Regions from separate parts of the Caballeronia sp. GAWG1-5s-s genome, predicted to be linked through region 1. Evidence: predicted binding sites of a transcription regulator. Region 1 holds the regulator's gene; each other region holds the start of a gene.
The links. Region 1 encodes LexA, which represses DNA repair genes until DNA is damaged. Its sites were predicted from a motif close to ACTGTATNNNNATACAGT; they were not measured.
Positions count from the first base shown of each region.

Region 2: the regulator LexA is predicted to act here: its motif matches at 6,211-6,228, upstream of NCR34_RS10065 (ATP-dependent helicase).
Region 3: the regulator LexA is predicted to act here: its motif matches at 2,793-2,810, upstream of imuA (translesion DNA synthesis-associated protein ImuA).

Region 1 covers NZ_JALQDC010000004.1:202,095-212,605, reverse strand. Annotated here, with positions in the region: gene NCR34_RS06885 (asparaginase) at 1-35, opposite strand, end outside; gene NCR34_RS06880 (CysB family HTH-type transcriptional regulator) at 69-995, opposite strand; gene NCR34_RS06875 (sulfate/molybdate ABC transporter ATP-binding protein) at 1,035-2,105, opposite strand; gene cysW (sulfate ABC transporter permease subunit CysW) at 2,121-3,023, opposite strand; gene cysT (sulfate ABC transporter permease subunit CysT) at 3,020-3,913, opposite strand; gene NCR34_RS06860 (sulfate ABC transporter substrate-binding protein) at 4,043-5,089, opposite strand; gene lexA (transcriptional repressor LexA) at 5,338-6,006, shown strand; gene NCR34_RS06850 (hypothetical protein) at 6,147-6,482, shown strand; gene NCR34_RS06845 (DUF2939 domain-containing protein) at 6,563-7,156, shown strand; gene NCR34_RS06840 (universal stress protein) at 7,180-7,689, opposite strand; gene nodI (nodulation factor ABC transporter ATP-binding protein NodI) at 7,986-8,939, shown strand; gene NCR34_RS06830 (ABC transporter permease) at 8,945-9,793, shown strand; gene gnd (phosphogluconate dehydrogenase (NAD(+)-dependent, decarboxylating)) at 9,848-10,511, opposite strand, start outside.
Region 2 covers NZ_JALQDC010000010.1:121,635-132,145, reverse strand. Annotated here, with positions in the region: gene fumC (class II fumarate hydratase) at 1-1,254, opposite strand, end outside; gene NCR34_RS10090 (phospholipase D family protein) at 1,278-2,870, opposite strand; gene NCR34_RS10085 (MATE family efflux transporter) at 3,289-4,728, opposite strand; gene NCR34_RS10080 (RNA-binding S4 domain-containing protein) at 4,890-5,111, opposite strand; gene NCR34_RS10075 (hypothetical protein) at 5,398-5,799, shown strand; gene NCR34_RS10070 (hypothetical protein) at 5,885-6,145, shown strand; gene NCR34_RS10065 (ATP-dependent helicase) at 6,262-8,385, shown strand; gene NCR34_RS10060 (DUF4088 family protein) at 8,398-9,162, opposite strand; gene NCR34_RS10055 (AzlD domain-containing protein) at 9,304-9,627, opposite strand; gene NCR34_RS10050 (AzlC family ABC transporter permease) at 9,624-10,340, opposite strand.
Region 3 covers NZ_JALQDC010000039.1:16,773-27,283, reverse strand. Annotated here, with positions in the region: gene NCR34_RS26215 (hypothetical protein) at 31-477, shown strand; gene NCR34_RS28380 (hypothetical protein) at 575-2,065, shown strand; gene imuA (translesion DNA synthesis-associated protein ImuA) at 2,073-2,780, opposite strand; gene NCR34_RS26200 (flagellar transcriptional regulator FlhD) at 3,224-3,523, shown strand; gene NCR34_RS26195 (monooxygenase family protein) at 3,658-4,110, shown strand; gene NCR34_RS26190 (3'-5' exonuclease) at 4,199-5,665, opposite strand; gene NCR34_RS26185 (hypothetical protein) at 5,739-6,077, opposite strand; gene NCR34_RS26180 (hypothetical protein) at 6,131-6,535, opposite strand; gene NCR34_RS26175 (hypothetical protein) at 6,623-7,072, opposite strand; gene NCR34_RS26170 (GAF domain-containing protein) at 7,294-7,809, opposite strand; gene NCR34_RS26165 (methyl-accepting chemotaxis protein) at 7,989-9,791, shown strand; gene NCR34_RS26160 (chemotaxis protein CheW) at 9,788-10,511, shown strand, end outside.

The sequences.
Region 1 (10,511 bases):
AGGACGGCGATGCGAGGGAGAGTCTGTGTGTTCATGCCGGCGATTGTAAATCAGCCGGCATGCGTGTTTCAGGCCGCTTCGCGCAGTTGCGCGGCGATCTGCGCTTCGTCGAGTTGCGGCGCGAACATTTCGATCAGCCGGTACGCATACGCGCGCAGGAACGCGCCCTTGCGCAAGCCCACGCGCGTGGTGCTCGCTTCGAACAAGTGCTGCGTATCGAGCGCGACGAGTTCGGTGTCGCGCTTGGCGTCATAGGCCATCGCCGCGACGATGCCGATGCCCATGCCGAGTTCCACATACGTCTTGATCACGTCCGCGTCGATGGCGGTGAGCACGATGTCGGGCATCGCGCCCGCGCTCGCGAACGCCTGGTCGACGTGTGAACGCCCCGTGAAATCCTGATCGTAGGTGACGATCGGATACTCCGCGATCTGCTCCAGCGTGATGTCTTTACGCCCGACGAGCGGATGGTCCTTCGGCACCACAACTGTGTGATGCCACGAATAGCACGGAAACGTGACGATGTCGGGATAGCGGTCGAGCGCTTCGGTCGAGATGCCGATATCCGCCTCGCCGTTCACGATCATCTGCGCGATCTGTTGCGGACTACCCTGCCGCAGCGCCAGATGCACCTTCGGGAATACTTCGGTGAACTGACGGATCACTTTCGGCAGCGCGTAGCGGGCTTGCGTGTGCGTCGTGGCGACCACGAGATGCCCGTTGTCCTGATCCGCGAACTGGCGCGCCACGCGCCGAAGGTTCTCCGCATCGAGCAGCATACGTTCGATCAGCTGATGCACCTGCTTGCCCGGCTCGGTCAGCCCCGTGAGCCGCTTGCCGCGCCGGATGAAGATATCGACGCCCAGTTCGTCTTCGAGATCCTTGATCTGCTTGGACACGCCCGATTGCGACGTGTACAGCACGTTCGCTACTTCCGTCAGATTCATGTTCTGACGCACGGCCTCGCGCACGAAGCGCAGTTGCTGGAAGTTCATGGTTCGCCTCTCTTGTCTTGCTGCCGTTTTATGGATGTCTCATTGCGCCGGAAAGACGCGCAGCGCGCGCGGCACGGCGCGCACGCCATCGCCGATATCGAGCTTCAGCGCGCGCCACGCTTCCCGATCCAGTTCCGCTTCGAGCACGCCGCCCGCGTCGCCTTCCAGTTCCACACGTACCGAGCCGCCGAGCGTCACCACGCGCCGCACGCCGACCACGATACCGTCGCGATGCGCGAGACCCGCGGCATCGTCGGCGCGGTACAACGCGAGGTCATGCGGCCGCACGTAAGCGAGCGCGCGTCCGCTGAAGTGCGCTTGCGCGGCGATGGCTTGCGCCGCGCCATCCGCGACGAAGCCGCCTGCATCGACATGACCCTGAAGGCGATTCGCCGCGCCGAGAAACTCATACACGAACGATGTCTGCGGATGATCGTACACATCCTGCGGGCTGCCGACCTGCTCCACGCGACCATGATTCATCACGACGATGCGATCCGCCACTTCGAGCGCCTCTTCCTGATCGTGCGTGACGAAGAGCGTGGAGATATGCAGATCGTCGTGCAGGCGGCGCAGCCAGCTTCGCAGTTCCTTGCGCACCTTCGCATCGAGCGCGCCGAACGGCTCGTCGAGCAGCAGCACTTTCGGTTCGACAGCGAGCGCGCGCGCAAGCGCAATGCGTTGCCGCTGCCCGCCCGAGAGCTCGGAAGGAAACCGCTGCGCGAGCCAGTCCAGTTGCACGAGCTTCAGCAATTCGTGCACTTTCTCGCGGATCACGGCTTCAGACGGACGCTCGCGGCGCGGCTTCACGCGCAGACCGAACGCGACGTTTTCGAACACCGTCATGTGCCGGAACAGCGCGTAATGCTGGAAGACGAAGCCCACTTGCCGGTCGCGCGCGCCCACTTGCGCGACGTCTTCGCCGTTGAGCACGACCTGGCCGGCATCGGCAAATTCGAGGCCTGCGATCACGCGCAGCAGCGTGGTCTTGCCGCATCCCGACGGCCCGAGTAGCGCGACGAGTTCGCCTGCGGGGAAGTCGAGCGTGACGTTGTCGAGCGCCGTGAAATCGCCGAAGCGCTTTTGCAGATTGCGAACGATGATGCTCATGATGTGTCCTTTGCCTTAATTCGTGGCGCCTGCATCGGCGAGCGATTGCGACATGCGGCGTTCCGCGACGAGCTTGAGCCCGAGCGTCACGAGCGCAAGCAACGCGAGCAGCGAGGCCACGGCGAACGCGGCCGAAAAGTTGTATTCGTTATAGAGGATCTCGACGTGCAGCGGCATCGTGTCGGTCTGTCCGCGAATGTGGCCCGATACCACCGAAACCGCGCCGAACTCGCCCATCGCGCGTGCATTGCAGAGAATCACGCCATACAGCAGGCCCCACTTCACGTTCGGCAGCGTCACGCGGCGAAAGATCTGCCAGCCCGAAGCGCCCAGCACATGCGCGGCTTCTTCCTCGTCGTTGCCTTGCGCTTGCATCAGCGGAATCAGTTCGCGCGCGACGAACGGGAACGTCACGAAGATGGTCGCGAGCACGATGCCCGGCACCGCGAAGATGATCTGCACGTCGTGCGCCGCGAGCCACGGACCGAACCAGCCTTGCGCGCCGAACATCAGCACGTAGATCAGGCCGGAAATCACGGGCGAAACCGAGAACGGCAAGTCGATGAGCGTGGTCAGCAGCGCCTTGCCGCGGAAGTCGAACTTCGCGATCGCCCACGATGCCGCGAGGCCGAACACGACGTTGAGCGGCACGGCAATCGCCGCCGTCGTCAACGTGAGCTTGATCGCAGACCACGCGTCCGGGTCTTTGAGCGACTCGAAGTAATAGTCGATGCCCTTCGCGAACGCTTGCGCGAACACCGCGACGAGCGGCACCACGAGGAAGAGCGCGAGGAACAGCAGCGCGGTGCCCGTGAGCAGCCAGCGCACCGCGCGCGGTTCGGTGACGGGATCGAGCGTGCGGGCATCGCGCGGCGCAGCGGTGTTCATCGCGATGGCTTTGGTGTCGGGCGTGCTCATGCGTGGCTCCCTTGCGCGGACGCGGCATGCGCGGCGTGCGCAGGGATCGCGCCCGTGCGGCTCGTGCGCCGTTGCAGGAACCATTGCAGCGTGTTGATGAGGAGCAGCATCAGGAACGACACGCACAGCATGACGACGGCGAGCGCCGTAGCGCCCGCATAGTCATACTGTTCGAGCTTCGTGATGATGAGAAGCGACGTGATTTCCGACTTCATCGGCACGTTGCCCGCGATGAAAATCACCGAGCCGTATTCGCCCAGCGCGCGCGCGAACGCCAGCGCGAAGCCCGTCAGCAGCGCCGGGAAAAGCGACGGCAACACGACGCGGCGAAACGTCAGCCAGCGCGTCGCGCCGAGGCACGCGGCGGCTTCTTCCTGCTCGCGCTCGAAGTCTTCGAGCACCGGCTGCACCGTGCGCACGACGAACGGCAAGCCGATGAACGTCAGCGCCACGAGCACGCCGAGCGGCGTGAACGCGACCTTGACGCCGAGCGGCGCGAGATACTGCCCGATCCAGCCGTTGCCCGCATACACGGCCGCGAGCGAGATGCCCGCGACGGAAGTCGGCAGCGCGAACGGCAAATCGACGATGGCATCCACGATGCGCTTCATCGGAAACGTGTAGCGCACGAGCACCCACGCGACCAGAAAGCCGAACACCGCGTTGATGAGCGCCCCGCCGAGCGCCGCGCCGAAGGTCAGCCGATACGACGCCAGCACGCGCGGCGATGTCACCGCGCGGACGAACTGCGCCCAGTCGAGCGTCGCCGTCTTCGCGAACGTGGCGGCGAGCGGTATCAACACCACGAGGCTCAGATACGCGAGCGTGATGCCGAGCGTCAGGCCGAAGCCCGGTAGCGCGCTCGGCTTGCGCAAAGTGAAAGTCGTCATCCTTGCTTTCGTCCTGTTCCAGTGCGCCGGGGAGCGCGTGTCATCGAATGCTTGTGTGACCGGCGGCGTCATGGCGCGCCGCTTCGGTTTGCTTACGTTTTGCGCTTACTGCGGCTGTTATTGCGGTTCTTATTGCGGCTGATAGATGGAATCGAACACGCCGCCATCCGCGAAATGCGTCTTCTGCGCCTTGGTCCAGCCGCCGAACGTGTCGTCGATGGTGTAGAGCTTGATCTTCGGGAACTGCTTCGTGAGGTCGGCCGGCACCTTGTCCGAGCGCGGACGATAGAAGTTGCGCGCGGCGATCTGCTGGCCTTCGTCGCTATACAGATACTTCAGATACGCCTCGGCGAGCTTGCGCGTGCCGTGCTTGTCGACGACCTTGTCGACCACCGCGACCGGCGGCTCGGCCAGAATGCTCACCGAAGGCACCACGATCTCGAACTTGTCCGGACCGAACTCCTTCAGCGACAGAAACGCCTCGTTCTCCCACGCGATCAGCACGTCGCCCTGGCCGCGCTGCACGAAGCTCGTCGTGGCGCCGCGCGCGCCGGAGTCGAGCACGCCCGCGTTCTTGTACAGCTTTGCGACGAAGTCCTTCGCGGTTTGCTCGTTGCCGCCCGGCTTGTGCTGCGCGTAGGCCCACGCGGCGAGATAGTTCCAGCGCGCCCCGCCCGACGTTTTCGGGTTCGGCGTGACGATGGAGACGCCCGGCTTCGTGAGATCGTCCCAGTCCTTGATGTGCTTCGGGTTGCCCTTGCGTACGAGGAACACGATCGTCGACGTGTACGGCGAGGCGTTATCCGGCAGCCGCTTCTGCCAGTCCGCGGCCACGAGTCCCTTGCCCGCGAGCGCATCGATGTCATAGGCGAGCGCGAGTGTGACGACATCCGCCTGCAGGCCGTCGATGACCGCGCGCGCCTGTCCGCCCGACCCGCCATGCGACTGCTTGAACGTGACGGTCTCGCCGGTTTCGGCTTTCCACTTCTTGGCGAATGCCTGATTGAAGTCCTGATAGAGCTCGCGCGTCGGGTCATACGACACATTCAGAAACGACGTCTGCGCGTGGCCTTGCGTGCTCGCCGCGACCATCGCGCCGATGCCCGCCGCCGTCAGCGCCAGCGCGGTCAGCGCTTTGCGTGCCCTGGTCCCCAATCCCGCTTTCGTGCTTTGCATTCCCCGTTCTCCGTCTTATCCAATTGACGGAATCAGTCTATCGGCGGGCCTATATGAACAGAAATAATCGTTTTTCAGTCTTTTATATCGAAAGCTGCTAAAGCGAGTCGCCGGCGGTCCCGCAGGGCCGAACGTCGGAGCGTGTTGCGGTTTCGAGCCGAACTTAAAGTAATGCTTGAAAAGCTCTGAATACTGTATAAAAATACAGTCATCTGTTGATCCATACAGTGCACGAGAGGCCCGAGCCAGTGACCAGAACCTCAAAACTTACCGCGCGTCAGCAGCAGGTCTTCGAACTGCTCCAGCGCGCAATCGAGCGCACCGGCTTTCCGCCGACCCGCGCGGAGATTGCCGCTGAGCTCGGCTTCAGCTCCGCGAACTCTGCGGAAGAGCATCTGCGGGCACTGGCGCGCAAGGGCGTCATCGAACTGGCGGCGGGGTCGTCGCGCGGCATCCGGCTGATTGGCGACGCAGGACGTTCAGAAGACGTGCCGCACCAGTTCACGTTGCCGCATGCGAGCATCATGCAGCTCTCGCTGCCGCTCGTGGGCCGTGTTGCAGCGGGCAGTCCCATCCTCGCGCAGGAGCATATCTCGCAGCATTACGCGTGCGATCCCGCGCTCTTCTCGAGCAAGCCCGACTATCTGCTGAAAGTGCGCGGCTTGTCGATGCGCGACGCCGGCATTCTGGACGGCGACCTGCTCGCCGTTCAGAAGCGCACCGAGGCGAAGGACGGACAAATCGTCGTTGCGCGGCTCGGCGACGACGTCACGGTCAAGCGTTGGAAGCGACGTCCCGACGGCGTCGAGCTCATCGCGGAGAACCCGGACTACGAGAACATTTTCGTGCGGTCCGGCAGCGGAGACTTCGCGCTGGAAGGCATTGCAGTGGGCCTGATCCGCTCGGGCGAGTTCTAGTCAGCGGCGGCAGCGCGCGTTCATGCGTCGCTGAGCGCCTCTTCACGCCACGCAAGACGCGGCGCGTTTCGAGTACATCAAGCACGGACGGCAGCCGCTCGCGGCATGCCGCGGTGCGTCCTATCGTCTGGAGAGTCATGATGGAACGTTTTGCCCGTTTGCTGCCCTTTCGCCAGTTCGGCCGTCTGCGTCATCTGCGTGCGTTGATTCCTTGCGGCACCGCGGCGCCTTCGCGGGCCGAAGCTGCGCCGGATCTCTTCTATTCCATGCCCGCACTGCCGTCTCGCCAGCCTGCGTTCGCGCGCGTGTCGCTCACGCAGACGGTTCACGCGGAGCCGCCGCGGAGCACGCCCGTGCGCGTGTACCGGAGCGAGTCGCGGTTGATCCTCGTCGGCAAGATCGGCGAAGTGTCGCGCATGATCGACCGCTGCATCGACGAAGAGCGCGCCGGTCTCACGGGCGGCACGGTGGCGTGAACTGGCGGCGAGTTGGGGAATTAGTCGTGCGTCGGCGCGGTCAATCCTGCATTGACCTCCGCTGAAGGCTTGGCCGTCGCATGTCCCGCACCGCTCGTTTCATTGTCGCCACGCTCGCCGCCGTATTGCTCGTCGCGGCGCTGGGCTTCGTCTATGCGTCGCCGTATATCGTGCTGGACCGCGTCAAGCGCGCGGCCGACGCGCGAGACGCCCAAACGGTCAACCAATACGTCGATTTCCCCGCGTTGCGCGCGAGCTTGAAGGATCAGATCGCCGCGCTGCTCACGCGGCGCATCGATGTGCAGAAGAGCGGCAACCCGCTCGCGATCATCGGCGCGATGATCGGCGCGGCGCTGGTCGGCCCGCTCGTGGATTCATACGCGACGCCGGACGGAGTCGCCGCGATCCTGAACGGCATACCGCCGCGCGGCAATCCCGGCGAACGTCCGCCCGCGGCCGGCCAGGCCGATGCAAATGCGTCGGCGCCGGCGAGCGTGTCCGTGAGCGCATCGAATCCGGCTCCGCAACCGCCGCAGACGACGGCCGGCTATCGCAGCATCAACACGTTCGTCGTGACGTACCAGCACGGCGCAGGCGACGCCCGCTATTCCGCCATATTTCACCGCAGCGGGCTGGTGTCATGGAAGCTCGTCGCCGTCAATCTCAACGGCTGACGTGCGCCGCCAGCCATCCACGCTCAGGCGCCCGCTTCGGCCTTCGCAGGCTTCGCGGCATACGCAGCGGCATCTTCCGCTTCCGCCGATTCGCCTGCCTGACAGACGGCAACCAGAATGCTGCACGACACGCGATCCAGCAAAGGCGTGTTGCCCGCGCCCATCCACCAACGAGCGAGCCCGCTCCGGCAGCGGTGCCCCACGACGACGAGATCGACCTTGAGGCTGTCGGCCAGCGCGGCGATTTCGTCGATCGGATGGCCGAACGCGAAATGCCCCTGCGCCGACAGGCCACGCTCGCGCAGCCACTCGACGCCTTCCTGCAAGATATCGCGCGCCGCGTCTTCGAAGCGCCCGCAGGCCATATCGGTCAGCAATCCGGCGCTCTGCGCGATGCTCGACCGCATGTCGACCACCGCGAGCACGTGCGTTTCCGCGTTGAGGTCGAGCGCGAGATTCGCGCCCTGTCGCAACGCCTTGCGGCCCTCTCTGGAACCGTCGTAGCACAGCAGAATCTTTCTATAGCTTGTCATGATGCCTCCCTGCCGCATCGCAGATTGACTGCGGCGTAACTTCATGATCCTGTGCCGCGCCGGACGTGGCAACGATGGAAAACGCTAACTTCACGCAGTAGCGCGCCGAACCCGCGCCACGTTGGACTCATGACTAGCTGGCCGCGTGCCAGATTGCGACGAAGCCCGTCGCACAAGGCTTCGCGGCTTTCGGCATGCACGCACGACTCTCCCGGCGCACCGCTTCTGCCCGCACAAGCGCCGCGCCGGTGCATTCGATTACACTAGCTCGCTGGACTTTCCCCGGCACAAAACGCATGACACAGCGCACCACGCGCGAGCACGCCCCGGAATCAGCCGGCGCGCCCGCCATCGATTTCAGCGAAGTCATAAAAAGCTACGGCGCGAAGAACGTCGTCGACGGCCTCTCGTTCGACGTGCGTCCCGGCGAATGCTTCGGCCTGCTCGGGCCGAACGGCGCGGGCAAGACGACAACGCTCAGGATGCTGCTCGGCATGACGTCGCCCGATCACGGAAATATTCGGCTCGTCGGCGAACCTGTGCCGTCGCGCGCGCGTTTCGCCCGCGAACGCGTCGGCGTCGTGCCGCAGTTCGATAATCTCGATCCCGACTTCAGCGTACGCGAGAACCTCGTCGTCTTCGGCCGCTACTTCGGCATCGCGGGCGCGCGCATGGACGCGCTCGTGCCGTCGCTGCTCGAATTCGCGCGGCTCGAAAACAAGGCGGATGCGCGCGTCGGCGAATTGTCCGGCGGCATGAAGCGGCGGCTGACCTTGGCGCGCGCCCTCGTCAACGATCCCGACGTGCTGATCATGGACGAACCGACCACCGGTCTCGACCCTCAGGCCCGCCATCTCATCTGGGAACGTCTGCGCTCGCTGCTGGCGCGCGGCAAGACCATGCTGCTCACGACGCATTTCATGGAAGAAGCCGAGCGCCTGTGCGACCGCGTTTGCGTGATCGAAGAAGGCCGGAAAATTGCCGAAGGCCGTCCGCGCGACCTGATCGCGTCGGTGATCGGCTCGGACGTGATCGAAATCTACGGCCCCGACCCGCAGGCGCTGGCCGCCGAACTGCAACCGCTCGTCGAGCGCATGGAAGTGAGCGGCGAGACGCTTTTTTGCTACGTCGACGATCCGCAAGCGGTCCACGCGCGCGTCAAGGGGCGCGAGGGCGTGCGTTATCTGCATCGTCCGGCGAATCTGGAAGATGTTTTCTTGCGCCTGACCGGGCGTGAAATGGTGGATTAATCGCGATGGAAACCTTCGATCAACCGCGCGTCGCCAGCAAAAAGCCGAGCGAGACGCACGCGCGCGACGCCGCGCCGCTCACCAACGCGCTGCCCGCCAACGCGACGCACTGGATGTCGGTCTGGCGGCGCAATTACCTCGTCTGGAAGAAACTCGCGGTCGCCTCGATGATCGGGAACCTCGCCGACCCGATGATCTATCTGTTCGGCCTCGGACTCGGTCTCGGCCTGATGGTCGGCCACGTCGAGGGCGTGTCGTATATCGCGTTTCTCGCCGCGGGCACGGTGGCCTCCAGCGTGATGATGTCCGCGAGCTTCGAGGCGATGTACTCCGGCTTCTCGCGCATGCACGTCCAGCGCACGTGGGAAGCGATCATGCACACGCCGCTCACGCTCGGCGATATCGTGCTCGGCGAAGTGGTGTGGGCCGCAAGCAAGTCGGTGCTCTCGGGCGTCGCGATCATGCTGGTCGCGGGCGCGCTCGGCTACGCGAATTTTCCGTCGATGCTGCTCGCGCTGCCGGTCATCGTGTTGACCGGGCTGGCGTTCGCGAGCACCGCGATGATCGTCACGGCCATCGCGCCGAGCTACGACTTCTTCATGTTCTATCAGACGCTCGCGCTCACGCCGATGCTGCTCCTGTCCGGCGTCTTCTTTCCGGTCGCGCAACTACCCGCGCTCGCGCAGCATGTGACGCAGGCGCTGCCGCTCGTTCACGCCGTCGAACTGATTCGCCCCGCGATGCTCGGCCGCCCGCTCGACGGTTTCGCGCTGCACGCAGGCGTGCTCGCCGCTTATGCCGTGCTGCCGTTCTTCGTCTGCGCGTGGCTCTTCCGCCGTCGCATGATGAAATGAAAAACGGCGATGGACCGTCGCGGTCCATCGCCGTCTAACCGGACGCTCAGCGCGTTACTTCGCCAGAAACTCCTTGTGGCCGCCGAAGCCGAAGCGCATCGCAGAGAGCATGCGCTCGGGGAACAGATCGGCGTCGCGCGAGCGGAAGCGCGTGTACAGCGCCGCCGAGAGCACCTGCGCGGGCACGGCTTCCTCGATGGCCGCCTCGATCGTCCAGCGCCCTTCGCCGCTGTCCGCCACGATGGTCGAAAAGTGTTCGAGCCCGCCGTCGCTCGCGAGCGCGCCCGCCGTCAGGTCCAGCAGCCACGACGACACCACGCTGCCGCGCCGCCACACTTCCGCGATATCCGCGAGGTCGAGCGAATAGCGCTCGTTCTCGGGAAGGTCCGTCGATTCCTTGTGCTTCAGAATGTGGAAGCCTTCCGCATACGCCTGCATCAGCCCGTACTCGATGCCGTTGTGCACCATCTTCACGAAGTGCCCCGACCCGACCGGCCCGCAATACATGTAGCCGTTCTCGACGCGCGGATCGCGTCCTTCGCGGCCCGGCGTCGCGGGAATGTCGCCGCGTCCCGGCGCGAGCGTCGCGAAGATCGGATCGAGCCGGCGCACGACGGCCTCGTCGCCGCCGATCATCATGCAGTAGCCGCGCTCCAGTCCCCAGATGCCGCCCGACGTGCCCACATCGACATAATGCACGCCCTGCTCCCTGAACTGC
Region 2 (10,511 bases), on a different contig from region 1:
ATTGAGCGCCGTCACGAGCATCAGCGATTCGTTGAGCAAACTGTCGATGCGCTCCTGATTCGCCTCGATGCCCACCGCGCAGTTGTCGTTGAAGCTCTGCGCGCCGTCCGCGAGCAGGCGGATGGACTGCAGCACGTTATGCGCGATCATCGGCCGGAACACGTTCAGCTCGAAGTTGCCGCTCGCGCCGCCGAAGTTTACCGCGACGTCGTTGCCGAACACCTGACAGCAAAGCATGGTCACGGCTTCGGACTGCGTCGGATTCACCTTGCCCGGCATGATGGAACTGCCCGGCTCGTTCTCCGGAATCGATAGTTCGCCCAGGCCGCAGCGCGGGCCGCTCGCGAGCCAGCGAATGTCGTTGGCGATCTTCATCATGCTCGCCGCGACGGTCTTGAGCGCGCCGTGCGCGGCAACGAGCGCGTCGGCGGCGGCCATCACCTCGAACTTGTTGGGCGCGGTTTCGAACGGCAGGCCGGTCAGCTTGCCGATGGCCTGCGCCACTTTCACCGCGAACTCCGGATGCGCGTTCAGCCCCGTGCCGACCGCCGTGCCGCCTTGCGCGAGTTGATAGAGATGCGGCAGCGTCGCTTCGACGTGGCGGATGCCCTGGTCCAGTTGCGCGACGTAGCCGGAGAACTCCTGACCGAGCGTGAGCGGCGTCGCGTCCTGCAAATGCGTGCGGCCGATCTTCACGATATCCGCGAACTGCTGCGCCTTCTTGTCGAGCGTCTCGCGCAGCGTCTTGAGCGACGGCACCAGATGCTTGACGATCGCATATGCGGCGGCGACGTGCATCGCGGTCGGGAACACGTCGTTGGACGACTGGCCGCGGTTCACGTCATCGTTCGGATGCACGAGTCGCTCTTCGCCGCGCGGCCCGCCGAGCAGTTCGCTCGCGCGATTGGCGATGACCTCGTTCAGATTCATGTTCGTCTGCGTGCCGGAACCCGTCTGCCACACGGCGAGCGGAAATTCGTCCGGATGCTTGCCGTCGATGATCTCGTCCGCCGCCTGCATGATCGCCTGCGCCTTCTTTGCGTCGAGCACCTTCAGGTCCTGATTCACCTCGGCGGCGGCGCGCTTGATGATCGCGAGCGCGGTGATGAGTTCAGGCGACTGCTTTTCCGTCGATATCTTGAAGTTCTGCAACGACCGCTGCGTTTGCGCGCCCCAGAGCTTGCCGTTGGGCACGGCGATCTCGCCGAACGTGTCCTTCTCCATGCGTACATCGCCCTGTGCGTTCTGTGTCATGGCCTGATGTTCCTTTGAAGTGGTCAAAGCTGTTCGTCGACGGGCAGCAGCTTGAAGAGGCCCGTCATCGCGTTACGGTAAAAGCCGGCGTCGGGATCGAAGTTATAGGTCACCGTGCCGATGTCTTCCTGGCTGGTCCACACGAGACCGGACTGCGGCGAGCCGGTGCGGCGCAGCTCCGCCATCACCGCCGCGCTCGCCAGTTCCACGCGCCAGCTCGCTTTCGGCGAGATGCCTCGGTCGAACAGCGCCGCGACCTGCTCCGCGATCGGTTTGCTGTGAATCACGAGCGCCAGTTCGGTGTTGAGCCGCGCCGAGCGGGGATCGAGATTCATCGATCCGATCACGAGGATACTCCGATCGATCACATACGCCTTGGCGTGCAGACTCGCGCGCGACGAGGAACCGAAGAGGCCCGGCGGCGGGCGGCTCTCGCCTTCGGGCTGAAGCGGCTTGAATTCGTACAGCTCGACGCCGTTTTGCAGAAGCGGCATGCGATACGGCGCATAGCCCGCCTGAACCGCGACGGCATCCGTGGCGGCGAGCGAGTTGGTCAGCACCGCGACGCGCACGTGGCGGCGCGTCAGGTCGGCCAGCGCCTTCACGCCCACGTCATGCGGCACGAAGTAGGGCGACAGAATGAGGAACTCGTTCTGCGCGTTCTTCATCAATTCGGCAAGCCGCGTCATCGGCGGGCTTTGGTAGTCGTCGCTCGGATGCTCGATTTTCGCGGGCGAATCCGCTTCGAACTCGGTCGGCGCCCAGACGAGGCTCATCTCGCCGCGCGATATCTGCTGGGCGAGCGGCGTCGCGTTGAGCGGCTTGGCGTTCAGCGGGTCCGCTTGCTCGCGCCAGTGATTGCGCAGATCCTCGCGCGTCTTGTCGAGTTCGGCCGGATCGAACTTCTGCTTGTTCAGCACGCGCAGCGGGTAGGAGAGGGTGCTGTTCCAGTAATCGTCGAAGCTCGCGGAGACTTTGTGCACGACGGGGCCGGCCGTGAACATGTCGAGGTCGCGGAACTGCAACGTCGGGCTGGCGTTGAAGTATTCGTCGCCGAGATTTCGGCCGCCGACGATCGCGATCTGGTTATCCGCGATCATCGCCTTGTTGTGCATGCGGCGCGTGAAGTGGTTCAGATTCGTGAAGAAGTTCTGCGTGCGCTCGGCGAAGCTGCGCTGCGCGCTGCCGTACGGATTGAACACGCGAATCTCGATGTTCTCGTGCGAGTTCAGCGCCGCCATGATGCGGTCGATGTCCTTGAAGTTCAGGTCGTCGACCAGCATGCGCACGCGCACGCCGCGATCCGCCGCGTAGAGCGCCGCGCCGAGCAACAGCTTGCCCGTGTTGTCCTCTTGGGCGATGTAGTACTGCATGTCGAGCGTCTTCGTCGCGGCGCGAGCCAGCGCGACGCGCGCCTGAAGCGCGTCCGACCCGGTCGGCAGAAGGCGCACGGCGGATTCGTCCGGATGCTGCTTTTCGAGCGGCGCGAGCACCGTTCGGAGCGGCGTCGGCTCCGTCGCGGGCAGCGCGTGCGTCACCGGACGATCGAACGCGCTGGCGGGCGGGCGCGTCGCGCATCCGGCGCAGAGCGCGGTGAAGAGCGCCATGACCGCCATGCGGCGCGTGCGGCTCACCCATTTGGTTGTATTCGTCGCGATTGGAGCGCGCGCGACTTCGCTTTCGGCTTGGCGAATTCCCCGGATTTCCGACACTTCGCTTCCTCTTTTTTTGTTTATCTCGATTCGGCTGCTTCCGTGCGACCGCTTGCAGCAACAGCAGCTTCGCGACGCAGCAAGAAACGTTCTCGCCGATGCGGCATCTCGAATTTATTCTAGGGGAACCGGCGTGCGGGCCAGGCGAGCAAACGCACGATGCGCGGGAATCGGCAGGCGAAAAAAAAGCCCGCTCGGCAGAGCGGGCTGTAACCCCTGTTACTGGATAAGTCTCAAGGAGGAGACGGGTTCATCCTAACAACGCGCGCCACGAGCACCAACCAAGCATTCTTGCTTTGCATATGCGTGACGAGCGCATCTTTCAGGCAACCCGCTTCGAAGCCCCGTCCACGCGATCGTCGGCGCGCGCGACGCCCGTTTCCACCAGCCGCCTGCTGATGCGATGAAAGCGCAGCGTCATCAGCGCGGCGACGCTCGCCAGCCCAGCCGCGAGTCCCCACCACAAGCCTTTGGCGCCCAGTTCGAAGTGGAACGCGAGCACATAGCCCGTCGGAAACCCGACGCCCCAGTAGCCGAACGCGGCGGCGAGCATCGGCACGCGCGTGTCTTTCAGGCCGCGTAGACAGCCCGAGCCGACCGTCTGCATGCCGTCGACGATCTGAAACACGGCCGCGACGCTCAATAGCGATGCGGCAAGCGCGACGGTCCGTGCATTGGCGGGATCATCGAGATGCAGATACAGGCCGACGATCGCGCGCGGCGCGGTAATGAGCACGAGTCCGGAACACATCATGAAGCCGACGCCGAGCGCCAGCGCGACGAAGCCCGCGTGACGCGCCGCGACCGGCACGCCCGCGCCCGCCCAGTAGCCGACGCGCACGTTCGCCGCCTGCCCGATCGCGAGCGGCACCATGAACGCCGCCGACGCCACGTTGAGCGCAATCTGGTGCGCGGCGAGCGGCGCTTCGCCGAGCAGTCCGACCATCATGCCGGTCGCGAGAAAGAGCGTCGATTCCACGCCGTACGTGATGGCGACGGGCCAGCCGATGCCGAAGAGTTCGCCCATGAGCGGCAGATGCGGCCGCGCGGCGGCGACGAAATGCCGGTAACGCGGGCGCAGGTGCAGCAGCGCGACGAGCGCGAAGGCCGTCAGCCAGACGGTGATCGCGGTGGCCGCCGCCGAGCCGAGAAAGCCTTCGCGCGGCAGGCCGTACGCGCCGTGAATCAGCCCGTAGTTCAGAAAGCCGTTGACGAACACGCCGCCGATGGACACCCACAGCAGGCGCTTCGCCGCCCCGATGGCCGGCAGGAACGCGCGCATCATGCCGATGCCGATCAGGCTGCCCGGCGTGCCCCAGCGCAGCACCGCGCAGTATTCGCCGACGTTGTGCGCGAGCGTCGCGGGCTCGTGGAACGCGAGCAGAATCGGCTCCGCATACGACAGCAGCACGAACGCCGGCACGGCGAGCAGCACGGACAACACGAGCCCCGTCCAGTAGATGCCGGGCACGCGGTGTTCCGCATCCGCGCCGCGCGCATGCGCGACGGCCACGCTCACCGACGTCAATACGCCTTGCAGTAGCGTCACCACGACGAAGAACATGTTCGCGCCCAGACCGCCCGCGGCGAGCGCGTCGGGACCTAGCGAGCCGAGCAGAATCGTGTCGGTGACGCCCATCGCCATTTGCGACAGTTGCGCGATGGCGAGCGGCGCGGCGAGGCGCGCGGTATCGACGGCATGGCGAGACAGGCTGACGTGTCCCGAATGCGCGCGGGTCGCGCGGCTGGTGTGCGATTGCATGATCGAGAGAAAGGAGCGGAAGGGCGCGTGGACGCGTCCGTGTCGCGCGCTGAAACCTGAACGAAAGACGCCTAGCTTATGGCCTCGCGCGCGGCATGTCGATGACGCGCCCCGTTATGGTCGTCTTTTCGCAAGCGGCGGGCGCATGGGCGCAAGCGGTATCAGTCGGGCGCGCGCACTCGGATCTTCTGGCCGTCGAGCATCACGACCTGACCCGCGCGGATCTTGCAGGTCTTGCGCAGTTCCACTTTGCCGTCGACGGTGACATCGCCCATCGCGACGCGCGCCTTCGCCGAGCCGCCGCTATCGGCGAGTCCCATCAGCTTGAGCAGGTTGTGGAGTTCGACGTAGTCGCCCGTGAGGGTGAATTGAAGCTGCGGCATGGCGGGCGTTCAGATGCGAAAAGACTTCGATGATAAACCAGCGCGGGACATCATCCGGGCACACTGCGTGCTCTTACACGATCGACCGTTCGTTTCGCCGGATTAAGCACATGTAGCGAAGTGAAACCGCCGGTAACAATGACCCGTTTCGAGAAACTCGCGCGTCGTCCGGCCGGTCTGTACGTTTGATCGATGCAGCTTCGGTCATCTTCTAACCGACAAGTCGCGTCATCGCGCTCCAAGTTGTCGAACGCGTTTGGCGGACACACCCAGAGAGGACAAGCTCATGACTAAGGCTCGAATTCTGATGATCGGCGCCGCTTTCGCCGCGATGGCTGCCACCGGCGCGCAGGCGCAAACCGCTCAACCGGCGGACTCGGCTCCCGGCCAGGCGCCGATGCAGGTGCAGCAGCAAGTGTCGCCGCCGCCGCAAAACGTGGTCGCGCCGGCACCGACCGATCCGCTCGTGCAGAAGCGCAACGCCGACGCGCAGGCCAATGCGGAATATCGCGCGTCGAAGAAGGCGTCGAAGGCGGAGATGAAGGCTGCCGACAAGCAGGCCAAGCAGCAGTATAAGGAGCAGGTCCGCAATGCGAAGATCAACCGCAAGGCCGACAAGGCCGCCGCGAAGGACGACCTGAACGCCGCGACCGACCGCACGCCGAAGGATGAAGGCGAGCAGCACTGATCGCCTAGAGCGCCGCGAAGCCTCGGTGTCTCCGGCTTCGCGGTAGGAACACAACGACCACACTAACGACCACACGGAGGACGCCATGAATCGACGCACCCATACATTGCTGGCTGCGCTCATCGCGGGCGCGCTGACGAGCGTGAGCGCGGCACCGGCTTTCGCGCAATCGACGAGCGACGCGCCGACCCACGCCGACAAGAAGGCCGCGAAGAAGCAGGCCGAAGCCGACAAGGACGCCGCCGTCGCGCAGGCGAAGGCGGACAAGAAGAAGACCGAAGCGCAATCGGAAGCGAACGAAGCCGCCGCCAAAGCGAACCTGAAGGACGCCAAGAAGGCCGACTAAGCCAGTACCGCAAGCCGCGGCCCGTCGAAGGAAAGGCGCGCCGCGGCAAAGACTTGCGTGCGCGGGTTGTATGGATATACAGTGTGCGTCACTTCTTTCGACGCCCGCTTTCCTCTGTGCTGACCCTTCCGGACGACACCGCCACCGCCGACGCCTCCTCGGAGAACGTCGCCGCCTATCTTGCCAAGCTCAACGATGCGCAGCGCCGGGCGGTCGAATTCGGCGTCGATGCGCCGGGGCGCTGCGGCGGTCCGTTGCTCGTGATCGCGGGCGCGGGCTCGGGCAAGACCAACACGCTCGCGCATCGCGTCGCGCATTTGCTGGTGAAGGGCGCGGATCCGCATCGGATTCTGCTGCTGACCTTTTCGCGCCGCGCGGCGCTCGAAATGACGCGACGCGTGACGCGCATCGCGACGAACGCGCTCGGCACGAAGAGCGCCATCGCGCAGGGGCTCACGTGGTCCGGCACGTTTCACGGCATCGGCGCGCGGCTGCTGCGCGATTACGCCGATCTCGTCGGCCTCGCGCCGTCCTTCACCATCAACGACCGTGAAGACTCCGCCGACCTGATGAACCTCGTGCGCCACGAGCTCGGGCTGTCGTCGAAAGAGAAGCGGTTCCCCGCCAAATCCACCTGTTTCGCCATCTACTCGCGCGTCGTCAACACGGGCGCGTCGCTCGCCACCGTGCTGGATCAGGCGTATCCGTGGTGTCGCGAGTGGGAAGCGGACTTGAAGCGCCTCTTCGCCGCGTACGTGAGCGCAAAGCAGGCGCAAAGCGTTCTCGACTACGACGACCTGCTGCTCTACTGGTCGCACCTCGCCGCCGAGCCGAGCATCGCGGCCGACTTGTCGAGCCGCTTCGACCACGTGCTCGTCGACGAATATCAGGACACGAACCGCCTGCAAGCCACCATCCTGCTCGCGATGAAACCGGACGGACGCGGCCTCACCGTCGTGGGCGACGACGCGCAGTCCATCTATTCGTTTCGCGGCGCGACGGTGCGCAATATCCTCGACTTTCCGCAGCACTTCGACGCGCCTGCGGCGACCGTCACGCTCGACCGCAACTATCGGTCGACGCAGCCGATTCTCGAAGCGTCGAACGCGGTGATCCGGCTTGCCACCGAGCGCTACACGAAGGATCTGTGGACCGACAAGGCATCGGCGCAAAGGCCGCGCGTCGTTTCGGTCGCGGACGAGGCGGATCAGGCGCGCTACGTCGTCGAGAAAGTGCTGGAGGCGCGCGAGGGCGGCATGAAGCTCAAGTCGCAGGCGGTGCTCTTTCGCGCGGCGCATCACAGCGCGACGCTCGAAATCGAGCTCACGCGGCGCAACATTCCGTTCGTGAAGTTCGGCGGCCTCAAGTTTCTGGACTCCGTGCACGTGAAAGACGTCCTCGCGGTGCTGCGCTGGGCCGAGAATCCGCGCGATCGCGTCGCGGGCTTTCGCGTCGCGCAACTGCTGCCGGGCATCGGGCCGGCGATTGCGGGGCGCTTGCTCGATAGCGTCGCGCAGGCCGAGCGCGCGCCGACCGCGCTCGCCGCGTTCGGCGCGCCCGCGCGGGCGAGCGAAGACTGGCCGCGCTTCGTCGCGCTCATGGGCAAGCTGTGCGGGCGCGAATCGCCGTGGCCCGCTGAATTCGAGATGATCCGCCGTTGGTACGAGCCGCACCTCGAACGCAATCACGAAGACGCGGCCATCCGCATCGGCGACGTGTTGCAGATGGAGAGCATCGCGTCCACGTACCCGACGCGCGAGCGTTTCTTGACCGAACTCACGCTCGATCCGCCCGACGCGACGAGCGACGAATCCGGCGTGCCGCTCATCGACGAGGACTATCTGATTCTCTCGACCATCCACTCGGCGAAAGGGCAGGAGTGGCGCAACGTGTTCGTGCTGAACGGCGTGGACGGCTGTATTCCGTCCGATATGGGCACGGGCAGCGACGAGGAAATCGACGAAGAGCGCCGCCTGCTGTATGTCGCGATGACGCGGGCGAAGGAAGATCTGCACATCGTCACGCCGCAGCGTTTCTACGTTCACAACCAGACGAATCTGGGCGATCGCCACGTCTGGGCGCAGCGCACGCGTTTCATTCCGCCGCATCTGATGCGGCACTTCGAGGCAGGCGCATGGCCGCCGGTGCCGGTCGCGGCCGCGCCGACGGCGGCGGGGCTCGCCGCGGCGGCGAAAGCGAAGATCCATATCGCCGCGCGGCTGAAGGGAATGTGGGAGTAGGGCCGCGCTCGTTCAGCGCGAGGCGCGTGAGGCTCGCGGCACGCGCGGCGCGCTTCCGAAAATGCTGCGCAGCCAGGCCGCGAAGCGCGTGAAGCCGTCGTAGGGTTCGTCGACGAAAAGCTCCGGCCGCATCGAGCGCAGATATTCGAGCAGTTGCTGCGCTTCCTGTTTCTGGATCGATCCGTAGAAGATGCCCAGCCGCAGCAGCGCGCGCAGTTCGCCGAGCTTTTCGCGCGCGGTGGACCCGACGTTCGTTTCCACCGCGATCTTCGCATCGAATACGCGCTGGCGCAGCGAATCGGCGAGCCGCCAGGCGGGCGTCTGCATCTTCTGCTCGACTTCGCGGATATCCATCGCCGCCGACTTGATCTGCGAGGCGAGCACGTCTACCTGCGAGGCGTCGCCCTTGGCTTCGGTGACGATGGCCGTCGCCCATTCGCGCGACGCTTTCACGAGATCCTCGGCGCTCCAGTCCGAGCGGATCGCAAACGCAAAGCCGTGCTCGGCCGCCTGGCGGATCAGAATTTCGACGACATCCGGGAACTCCTTGTCGAGCGCGCGCTTCGCCCACGCATACTGTCCGTGCGTGAGCATGCGCTGCACGGCCTGCTCGGTGAGCGGCGTGTCGTTGTCGAGCAGCTTCGCGCGCAGAAAGTCCTCGAACGACGGCGTGACGAACTGCGGGTCGAGCTTGAGCGACAGACGCAGGAACGCCTCGAAGTCGCGATTCAGCGACGCGATCGTTTCATCGCGCAACGAAAGAGTGATTTGACGCATGTCGGTTTCCGGTTCCGCGCTCGGCTGGCCCGATGGCGGGAAGTGCTGTCGGCCTGCCGCGCGGGCGGAGTCCGTTCGTTTCAGATAACGGCGGAGCGGCCGGAAACTTGAGGGCTCTCGAAAGGCGCCTCGCTTCGGTGTTCAGCGCAGCACGGCGAGCTGCCAGACGAAGAACACGCCGAGCGATACCGCGATGGTCAGCAGCGCGCGGCGTGTCAGCGCGCAGACGGCGACTGCCGCCAGCGCCGCGATCAGTTGCGGATTGCGCCACGTCAGCTCGGCGCCGTTGCCGTGCGGCGAGACCGTCATCGGCACGATGATCGCGGTGAGCACCGTCACCGGCACGAAGCCGAGCGCCGTGCGCACGACGGGCGCAAACGACAGCCGCTCGCCGAGCACGAACACCGCGGCCCGGATCAGATACGTGACGAGCGCCATGCCGACAATCAGGATGACGTAGTTCATTGCGCGCGCTCCTTGGCGTCTTTCATGCGCGGTTTCGGTTCGATGAGCGTCAGCAGCAAGCCGACGCCGACGCCGGCGAGCACGGCCGCGAGCAGCCCGAGCTTGTACGGCCAGCCTTGCCACGCGAACGACAGCACGCCCGAGGCCAGCGCCGCCGCGACGAAGCGCAGCGCCACGAGTTGCGGCACGATGATCGCGATGAACGTGGCGACCATCGCGAAATCGAGGCCCAGCGACTTGAGTCCCGGAAACGCCGCGCCGAAGAAGAGCCCGATGAGCGTCCACGCTTGCCAGTTCGCATACATCGCGAGGCCGGAGCCGAGGAAGTAGTGCGGCCCTGTTTCGCCCGGCGCGCGCGCTCGATAGTGCGCGTAGGCGACGGCGAACACTTCGTCGGTCAAGAGGCCGGCCAGCGCCCAGCGCCAGCGCGCGGGCAGATGCGCGACGTAGGGCGCGAGCGTCGCCGAATACAGCACATGGCGCAGATTGACGACGAAGGTCGTCGCCCAGATGACGGCGAAGCTCGCGTGTCCCGCGATCATGCCGACCGCGATGAACTGCGCCGAGCCCGCGAAGACCGCGAGCGACATCAACTGGCCGTGCCAGAGCGTGAGCGGACTCGCCGTGACGAGCGTGCCGAAGATCACGCCGAAGGGCGCGGCGCCGATCATCATCGGAATGGTGTCGCGAGCGCCGGCGGCGAGTTCCCGCATGGCGTTGCCGGATGGTGCGTTCAAGATCGTCCTCCTGATTCGCGGAGGATAAGGCGGCGTGCGTGCGAAGGCTTGTACGTTCTTGCGGTGTCAGTGTTGTCGCCCGCGGTTGCTTGGGCGGACGCGGCCGTGATGCAGATTGCGGTGCTGTGCGATCCCGCAGTGGTCTCC
Region 3 (10,511 bases), on a different contig from region 1:
GGCGCGCTCTTCGTTTTAGGAGCTTCACCTATGAATCAAACCAACACGGCTGCGCTGCCGGCCGGCGTTGCGGCGACCGGCGAAGTCGATATCAAGTCGGTCGCTCGGCTGACCACGGACGGCAAGACGGTCGATCAGGTGTTCACGGAACTGTGCCGCTTCTTGCGCGGGACCGAGATCGAACCGGAATGGCTCTGCCACGCGAACCTGCAGGACGACGCGAACGAGGCCATGTACGGGGCGCGCCACAGCAGACCGTGGCCTGAGCCTTCCTCATACGACCGGGTCTCCGTTTCTGTTTGCATCGGAAACTGCGAGGGCTGGATTGTGCATGTCGACTACGTCAGCCGACCGCAGCTTAGCGATTCGCTTGATCGGACCTACGCCGTGATGCCCTTGCTTCGCGCGAAGGTGTTATCCAGTGACCACGCGTGGTCGCTGGCACGTCTGATCGCGCGTCTCCTCGACGCGGCTTAACCCCTCAGTCTTCTTCTGCGCCATCTGGCGCACTCAACCCTTGCGGGCATCGACCCGACAGGGACCGATTGTCCGCAATTTTCCGAGGCAATCGATCATGTACCAGCTTTCCTTCAAGGGCTTCGCCCAGTCGTTCCGCTCCATGCTCGAGGTGCTGGGCTTTCTGCGCACCGGCTCTCATGCCGATGGCATCGACGCAGCAGACATCTCCCTTACTTTCTTCGGCCACCCGGTCGCCGTGACCCGCTACAACGGCAGGCTGACAGTTCGCCAGCCGGGAACGGCGGTGAGCCTGTTCCTGTCGCTCATCGACGAAATCGACGCTGCGTACTTCAGACCGTCGTTTTCCGCGCTCCAGCCCTGGCAGATTCGGCGCGAGCACTGGAATCTGCTGTATCTCGCGTTCGACCTGGCTCGCGAACCGCTCTATCTCTTCTCGTCCGATCAGGTGGCCCTAGCCAACGAAGAGGCGGCCAAGGCCGGACGTCGTGGTCTGGATCTATTCGAGCTGCTGCAACAGGAGTCGCAACGCCGCTTCGGGTTCCGCTATGCAGGCCCGATGCTGGATGATCGGCAGTGCAACGGCCGGCACGAAGTTCATGTCGCCTATGCGCTGGCTGCTGGCAAGCCCGTTCCGCAAGAGGTGATCGACGACTACACATCGTTGTCGAAATTCGACTCGGACCTGCAATGGGCCAAGCCACTTCTGGCTGTGCCGGAGTTGCGGGGCGCACTGCCGCTTTCGAAGCTCGTGCCGCTCGCATCCGTGATGCGTCGTTCGAAGCAACCAATCACCTCGGCCAACGCAGCGTTGCTGGTGATGGTGATGGGCCTTGCCCCGAAGGAACCGACGACCGTCGAAGTCGATGACCTGCTGTACGCAAAGGGCATCCTCGAGGCGCATCCGTTGCCTGACTCGTATCTGAAACCGGTCGATATCGGCCTGCCGGCGTGCAAGTTCGCCGAAGTTCTCAGGCGCACGCTTGCCGACGGCATCAGGGACAGACGCTTGGCCGAACTGGAGAAGGCGCGCGAGGAGGGCAACCTCAGCCTGCGCGACCTCCAACTCGGCAAGCAACTGGCCATTCTCGATCACGGCAGGCACACGCACACGTACGCCAACGAGTTCGCGAAAGCGGTTCAGACGGCGGACGTGTCGTATCTGCTCGGCATGCTGGACCGGCCCGACGACGCCAACCGAACGACCAAGCAAGCTGTGCGTGAAGTGTTCGGCATCAAGCTCATCGGCGTGCGCGCCGCGGCTCGGCGCCGTGCGATCTTCGAGCTGGCAGGCATGGACGCGGCGCAACAGGCGGAATGGGAGTCGCTCTCGGTGTCGCAGCGTGAGGCTCGCCGACACGTCAACGAGAACGGTCTGTTCCTCGGCGATCGATACCTGCGGGCTGAATTGCATCAAGGCCGTAGCGACATCGGCGACGGCCTGCTGCTCTTTGATTTCGTCCTTGTCGTGGATGCGCGCGTGCGGCGCGAGCGTGAGGACGCCGCCCTTGCGCATGCCAACGCGAACCCCGGCCTCATGCGCCGCATGATCGAGCGCAACGACACGCTCATGGTCAAGCACGACTAGACCTGTGTCACTCGTGGATGACCAGTTCGGCTGGAAGACTTCTCGGCTGAGGTGCGGCAGATATACGCCGATCCACACTTGCATGGCGATTCAACAGGATAGGCGAATGGGTTAATCCAACGACGAGCGGCTCATCGCGGGCGGGGCCGCGCCGCTTCACAAACTGCAACGACACGCTGTCGCGCGCCGGGCGCACCGCGACTCGAAGCGGAGCCGGGCTGGTATCGCTCGCGGCGGCAAGCGGCCGGATCATGAAAAACAGCGACTCGCCGGTTTGCGCGGCGAGGTGCAGGCGCCGGAGCGCCTCGGGACGAACGTGGGTCTGCCAGAAAAGCAAAGCGCCGAACGTACCGGACCGAAGGATCTGCTCCGCCGCCCACAGTGCATCAGCCGTCTTTTGCGCGCGCACCACGTTGACCGACGTCTCGGGCAGGCCCCAATAGGCTGCGGCTTCGGGCTGAAACCGGTGCGGCGGTTGGAGAAGGGCGATACGCCGTTGGGCGACAGCTTTCAGCGCCGGCAACAACAATCGCAATTCACCGACGCCCGGCTGCTGCACCAGCAAGTCGGTCAGTGCGCCCTTGGGCCAGCCGCCGCCCGGCAGTTCTGCGGCGAGCGTCTCAGATCCACACGGAATGACGTTCAGACGAGCTGAGGCCAGTTGAGAGCCGCGCCAGATCGATGGATGAATGTCTTCGAGGGCTAACGCTCCCATGTCGAACCCCGTACTGTACGTTTGTACAGTAGTCTACATGAATGATCGTCATGTGGTCGTCCAACCAATCGAGTCCTTGCTAGCAGCCGACAAGAGGCTGTCGTTTAATTACGCCAGTAAAAGATGCCGAGCCGTAGAACTTACTTGTGCTGAGCCTTGTCGAAATTGCCGAATAACACGCACGTTCGAATCACGCGCAGCGCAAAAAATATCGCAAAAAGCGTTGAATCGAGCGTGAAACCGCAGAGATTTACGGCAGAAGGTGCTTACGGATAAAACAGCGGCTTCTCGCGCGAACGATTGCGGACAGTTAGCTTTAACTGTAAGCGACGTTTACCCGATGTAACTATTTGTTGCAGAGCATCGATGTTGGATCAGACAATTCGTTCCCGCTTCGACTGACGGCGCAATGAGCAAGTCGAACTAATTACTGGTCTGCCGCTATGAACACCGCTTCTGATCTCAGTGCTATCCGCGAATTGAACATGTCGTATCTGATGCTCGCGCAACGCGTTCTGGCATCAGACCGGGAAGCGGCACAGTCGCATCTGGGCCTCTCGAGGGAGATGGCAGACCTGCTGCTGAAGCTTTCGCCGGAGCAAACGCAGAAGCTCGCGTCGTCCTCGCAAGTGCTGTGCTTCTTCCGCATGAGCACTGATGCGATGGTCGTTGAGCTCGCTGGTCGCAGCATTGGTGTGGCAGCGAAGTCGGCGGTTTCGAACGACGCTCTGCTGGCAGCATGACCATTACCACGCACACCGCCTCGAAAAGCTCGCCAACGAAGGGGCTCTGGTAACCCGCGCGATACTCGACATGAGCGGGCGATCGATCAGCGACTATCCTTACGTCGTTACCACGAGAAGCCGCAGGAGCCGCAATGCAAGCCTCCGTCGTTCGAAGATCCGTCGATCTCAGTGCGTACCCGAATCTCGTGGTCGTGTTATTAGGCTTTCGCGTGCGCCGACTGAGGGGCATCGCAGCGATACTTGGCATCGGTAAAGGGCTTCGACAGATCGAATTGAACCCGCCCGATGGCTTGCTTTCGAGTGAGCAAGTATTCTTCTCGCTCAACCATATCGGTATCCGGCAGTATTGGCGCGACCTCGACAGCCTCGAAGCATTTACCCGCAGCGAGCCGCATTCGCGCTGGTGGCGCGACTTCCTGCGCGATAGCCGCGGCGCAGGCTTCTGGCATGAAACGTATAGCCGGCAGGGTATGGAAGCCGTCTATATTGACATGCCCGGGCCGGTGGGCTTCGATCGCTTTGCGCCCGAACGCAAACCGACCGGTCCGTTCATGAGCGCGCGGCAGCGGATGGGCGCGAATTAGTGGATAGGGTCTGACGTACGCATGACCGATCGTCGCCCGGCCATGCCGTTTGGTCAGTCCATCGTGGAATGAATGATGAGGCGCGAAGCTACACGCGCAGGTTGAATAGCCGCAGCAGCTCCTCACGAAGCTCCGAGATGTCGAGCACGTGTTGGGCGCGCGTGAGCGCGACATACAGCAGCCGCATCTCGTCCTCGTCCAACGTCAGCCGCCCATCGACCATCTTGAAGCGGAAGTCATTGACGATACGCACGCGTTTCCACTCCAGTCCCTTCGCTCGGTGAATGGTCGAGATGACATAGTCGGCTTGCGCTTCGGGCGTCTGACGTTGAGCGAGCGCACGCAGGTAGCCGGTGCCGCGGTCGTCAACGATCTCGACAACCGGCAGCAAGTCGCGCCCGACCGCGCCGCGGGCGAATGCCTGCGCCTCTTTCCAGTTTTCGAACAGCGACAGTGCTGTCGGCCGAAACGCTCGCCGGCCGCTAAGCAACTGGTCGGCGCCGTCGGCAAATGCGATGATCTCGCTCGGGTTCATGCGCAACGCGGGGCGATGGCCCATCTCGACACCCGCCGCGAACTGCCAGATGGCCGTGGCGTTCTTTCGGCAAAGCACCGCGTCCACCGGCGGCTGTACCGACGGATCTTCGACCATGATGGAGCCGATGCTCGGCTGGCCTCGGATCGGGGTGCTCTCTCCAAGTAGCGCAAGCACGCAACTCGCGAGTCCCGCGAAGGTGGGCCCAAAGCGGAACGATTCGGTCAGCGGCCGCTCCGGTGCATCGATTTGCGCCATTGCGTTGATAGCACCGCGCCACTCATAGATTTGCTGATACGGGTCGCCCACGTAGATGGTCTGCGCGTGCCGTTGCTTCGCGAGGACCGACAGCATGATGCCGTCGCTGTCCTGCGCCTCATCGAACAAGATGAAGTCGGCGTTGATACGTGGATTGGACTGGCCCCACACCTTCAGATAAACGTCCGGCTGTATCGCCTTCAGGCCGCGCGGGTTAATGCTTTCCGCCCATAGCCGTCCAATGCTCGGTGCGAGCTGCTCGCGCAGCCAGTCGGCGGCATCGTCGCGGATCTTTTCATCGACCGGTATGTGGAAGGGCTGCGGCGTATCGTCGGCGGACCGACAGAAGCGGCCGAGACCGTCTGCAATCATACGGCCGATTTCGAAGGGCGCGACCTCCGCGTTCTTTCCCGTGATGGTCGGCACTTCAATAGGCCCGAAGCCGTATCGGGCAGCCAGTTCGTGCGGCGGCTCGGACGGCAGATTGATGCGTGCGGTCAGCCACGCGGGGGCGCTCGCGTAGGCGAGCGAATGGACGGTGCGCGCTGAGACGTTGGCTGGAAAGCCGCGGCGCGCCGAGTCCGCGATTTCCTTGTTGAATGCCAGGTAGCTGCCGCGCTGGCCGGTAAGCTGCTGAGCGACGAGCCGCAGCGTCGAAGTCTTGCCTGCGCCCGCATACGCCTTGACCTTCAGATCGCCGCCGCCTTTTGCGGCTTCGACGACGGCTTCCTGTTCCACCGTGGGTTTGTATGCCTTGGCCACCGAACGTCCATCCAACGAAAAGAAGCAGTGTGCCGCAAGTTCGACTGGCGGGCAGCCGTGCTGCTGTCTGCCGCTACTTCCGTCGGTCGGCGACAAAGCGGGGCGGAAAGATGATGCAGCCGGATTCGTCGCGTTCTAGCGGGACGTCGGAATTGTCGAGCATCTTCTCGACCTCTTCAACCTCGGGCAACGGCGGCCACGGCCATGCTTTAGTCGCCCATGACGGTATCTCGTCCTGACGAACAAAGCCGAACTCCTCGGGCTCGTCCCAAATCAAGTCGAATGTCTCGTTCAGAATTTGCTGCATATAGGCGACGTGCTCAGGACGCATCGACCACCAGTGACGGCGAATGCGGTCTTCGCCGGCGATGACCGTGCGCGACTCGGGATCGAGCACGAACCGGTGCTTCATGTACGGGTCGCTGGCCCATAACGAATCCCACTCGCCGACCGCATATCGTTGCTTCACTCCTGCCAATAGTGTCCCCATTGGTGGCGTTCGCGCGCCTCGATGGCTACCGCCATGATCTCGCCTAGGCCGAAAGCTGGATTGTCACGTTTTACCGCGATGAACCGGTCGACAAGCGACGGCGCAACTCGGAGCATGCACAACGCCTTCAACTCAACAAAGTCGAAGAGGCTAGTCATGATTGGCCGGTTCGCAACTAGGGCGCTAATCTCGTGGCATAGCACCGCTTCCCGACGGTCTCGCAAGCCGCGCTTCGCCATCACGTCGGCAAACACTGCTCGTTGCGCGAGATTGCGGTCGCCGGCAGTAGCGAATTCTCTGGAATCGATCTCCAGCAGCGCGAGGTTGATCTCGTCACCGGCAGCGAGGAATTCGGAAAGCACTGGTTCTTCTTGGTACATGGCGATGAGCGTCGTCTTACGGTAGACCCTATTAGCGGCTGCAAACGGGCGTTCTTAAGAGGGTGCCTAACAATGCAAAGCCTCTTGTCAATCGCGTAATAGGCCCGTGAGCCACGGTTCCGCGGACTGTCCCGCACCAAGGTCCACGAAAAGGGCGACGCTGCCGCCTACGATGTCGCGTGATTCGAGAGCAACGACAGGCGGCTTCCATGGCTCCTCGGGCGAGACGCGAGACGGAAACTCGGCGGCGTTGAAGTTCAGTGGATATTCGGTGAACGCCCCTTCTGACTCCACCACGAGGCGCGTTCGGTCGACGCGAATCCCACGAAGCTCCTTATCGACAATGCGCCCAGCGACCACGTCGAACTCGCGATCACGCTCGAACAGATAGGTCTGACCCTCCGCCTCACGACGCAAATGAATTACGACCGAGACCTCGGATTCGCGCTCGATCAGAACAAGTCGATATTGGGCGACCCGTGCTTCCCGTTTTCCGTTGGGGTAGATGATGTCTTTGAACTCGCCTCGATAGGCCATGCTCGCTCCGCAAGCGGCCGAGACACCATTGTCTCGACGCTCTACCGAGCCTACGGATTGACGGAGGAAGTCAAGGAGCTTTGGTCGAGGGGAGAAAGCAACAAAACTGAGTGGTCTAACGACGATTGAGCCAGCCAGCGCGGCGGGCAACGCGATCTGCGTTTCTTGTTCCGCGCGTCCGAAGTTTCGGGCCCGTTGCCCTCAACCCAACCGAGATTTATCTACTGGGTGTCGGTCGACGAGGCTTCGGCTTCCACGACGCGCAGAACGTCAGCGGCACAGCCGGCGAGGTCCTCGAACAACCGCCGCTGAACGGGCGAGAGCGCTCGGGGGGCTTTGTCGATAACGCACAAGGTCCCGAGACGGTGGCCGCCGGTTCCGGTGAGCGCGATACCTGCATAAAAACGAATCCCGGGGTCACCCGTCACCAGCGAATTCGTGCGAAATCGATCATCTTTTGTAGCATCTTCGACCACAAAGATGCCGGGCTCGACGAGTGCATAGTTGCAGAAGGCGAGATCACGAGGGGTTTGCTTGGCCACGAGTCCGTGCCGCGACTTGAACCACTGCCGGTGTGCGGCAACGATTGAGACCAGGGCGATCGGGCAGGCCGTCACGTACGCGGCGAGCCTCGTGATGCGATCGAGTCGGGGATCGTCGGGCGTGTCGAGCAAGCCGCATTGCGCGACCGCATCAAGTCTGTCTTCTTCGTTGTATAGAACCGGATACTCGGACATCGTCGCTCGCTAAGAAAGGGGAAAAAAGGTCGGGACCCATGTCTTGTCGGCAGATTGCGATCAACACTTGAGCGCCTTGTCTTCGCTGAGGACCGTCTAAAGATTGTTCGCCTCGCGCCGCTAACTGTGCATGAGCCCTGACAGTCCATCAGGGGCGATGCACTTCAAAGACGAGAACCATGAACGCGAACGCCGAGACCTCCTTCACCATGCAGAGCGCATCTATCGCGGCATCAGCCGGCCAGAAGTCGCTCGACGAATTGCGCTCCTTGTGGGCCACCACGGAAAAGGAGCGGGCCGTCGTTGAGTTCTCGCCCGACGGCGTGATCCTGCGCGCGAACGCCAACTTCCTGACCTTGATGGGCTATCGGGCTGATGAGGTGGTCGGATCGCACCACCGCATCTTTTGCGACACCGCATACGCCAACAGTCAGGCATATCAGGATTTCTGGATCATGCTCGCGTCCGGACGCGAAGCGAGCGGCGAGTTCAGACGCCTGAACAAGACGCGCTCAGAAGTCTGGATTCGCGGCTCCTATACGCCTGTCCTGGACGAAAGCGGCAATGTCCAGAAGATCGTGAAAGTTGCCAGCGACATTACTGGCGCGCGAACCCTCGCCGACGATCACGCCGGCAAGGTGCGGGCGATGGAACGGGCACAGGCTGTCATCGAGTTCGATTTGCACGGCCACGTCCTTGCGGCGAACGACCTGTTCCTTCATCTGATGGGCTACAGCCTCGAAGAAGTGAAGGGTCAGCATCATCGGATGTTCTGTGATCCGTCGTACCTAAACACGGACGCTTATCGCTCGTTCTGGGAAAAGCTCGGGCGCGGCGAGTATGACGCCGGGCAGTACAAGCGCATCGCGAAGGGCGGCCGCGAGGTGTGGATTCAGGCGACGTACAACCCGATTTACAGCGCGGACGGCCGGCTCATCAAGATCGTGAAGTTCGCCTCCGACATCACCGAGTTCAAACGCGGCGTCGCTGAACGAGATGGCCGGTTGGCCGCCATCGACCGGGCTAATGCTGTGATCGAGTTCGACCTCGAAGGCAACGTTCTGGCCGCCAATCAGAACTTCACGGATGCGATCGGCTATACGCTGCGCGAGATCGTCGGCAAGCATCACAGGATGTTCTGCGATCCCGAAACGACAGCGACGGCCGAATACCGTGACTTCTGGGCGCGACTGAGCCGCGGCGACTATCATGCCGGGCGCTTCGAGCGCGTATCCAAGCACGGATACCGCGTGTGGCTTCAGGCGACGTACAACCCGGTGCTCGACGAGTCCGGCCGGCCCTACAAGATCGTGAAGTACGCGAGCGACATTACCGCGCAAGTGGAGCGCGAGCGCCGGATGCAGGCCAGTCTGATCGCGATGAGCGAGAAGATCGACGAGTTGTCCCAGTCCATCGACGGCATCGCCACGCGCACGCGCGAGGCAACGGCAGTCGCGACCGAGACGCAGGCCGAGGCGGATACGGGCGGCCGTACGCTGGCTGAATCGATGTCGGCGATCAAGGAGATCGAGCAGTCCTCCGCCGGTATCAGCGAGGTGGTGAAGGTCATCAGCGAGATCGCCACGCAGACCAACATGCTCGCCTTCAACGCAGCCATCGAAGCGGCGCGCGCGGGCGAGCATGGACTGGGGTTCTCCGTCGTCGCGAGCGAAGTGCGTCGGCTGGCCGAGCGCTGCTCGCAGGCGACCAACGAGATTCGTCGCCATATCGACGAGTCCGTGCATCGGATCAAGACCGGAAGCGAGACGTCCGGACGCGCAGCCAATGGCTTCGACCGTATCCGCGCCGGTGTGAACCGTACAACGGAGACCATCGCCGGAATACACCAGGTAACCGAGAAGCAGGCAACCGCTACGCGTACTGTCTCCGAGCTGTTGCGCGAGCTCACGCTGGTAACAGGCGGCGAAGCAGCGGTTCGTTCATCTTCCACCGTGGCCGCGCTGTCCCGCCAAACGCAATGATGGATTCGTCAGCCCTTGTTGTCGGCGTCGTGCAGGTCGGCTCGATCCGCTTCGGGATCCCTGTCGAGCACATCGTTGAGGCGGTGGAAGCGCCATCCGCCTACCAGCAGATTCCGGGTCAGCCGGCCAGCATGAAGGGATACTTCCTGCTGCGCGGCGACGCCGTCGCCACGCTCGATACATATGGGCTTATTTGCCCCGATGAGACCGCGCCTGCGCAAGCGAGACATGTCATCGTCCTGCGCCAAGGCGATGCGGTGTTTGGCATCGAAGTCGATGCAGTCGGCAAAACCGAAGCGATCGACCGAGATAGCCTGATTACCCTGGCGCCGGACGACGAATCCGCGGCGGGCCTCTTTCCTGTGCTGGCCGCACTCGGAGAGCCGTCTTCGCTCATCGGCATTTCAAATGTCGGGAAGCTCTATGAAGCAACGGCGGGAAGGGCTGCTCGCAAGGCGATTCGGCCGCGCGACATGGCAGAAAACATCGAGAGCGCGGGAGATTGTTCGAACGACGAAGCGAAGTCGCGACGTAGGCAGCACGCGATCGTACGGTGCGGTGAGCATCTGCTCGGCGTCGACGCGCTCAGCGTCCGATGTGTCATTCCAATGCCCGAGCTTCAGCAGCCGAGTCCGGGCAACACGACGTTTCTGGGAGTCGCGCATTGGCTCGGTGCAGACCTTGCCGTCATGGACCTTCCTGCGGTACTGGGCCTTCCCC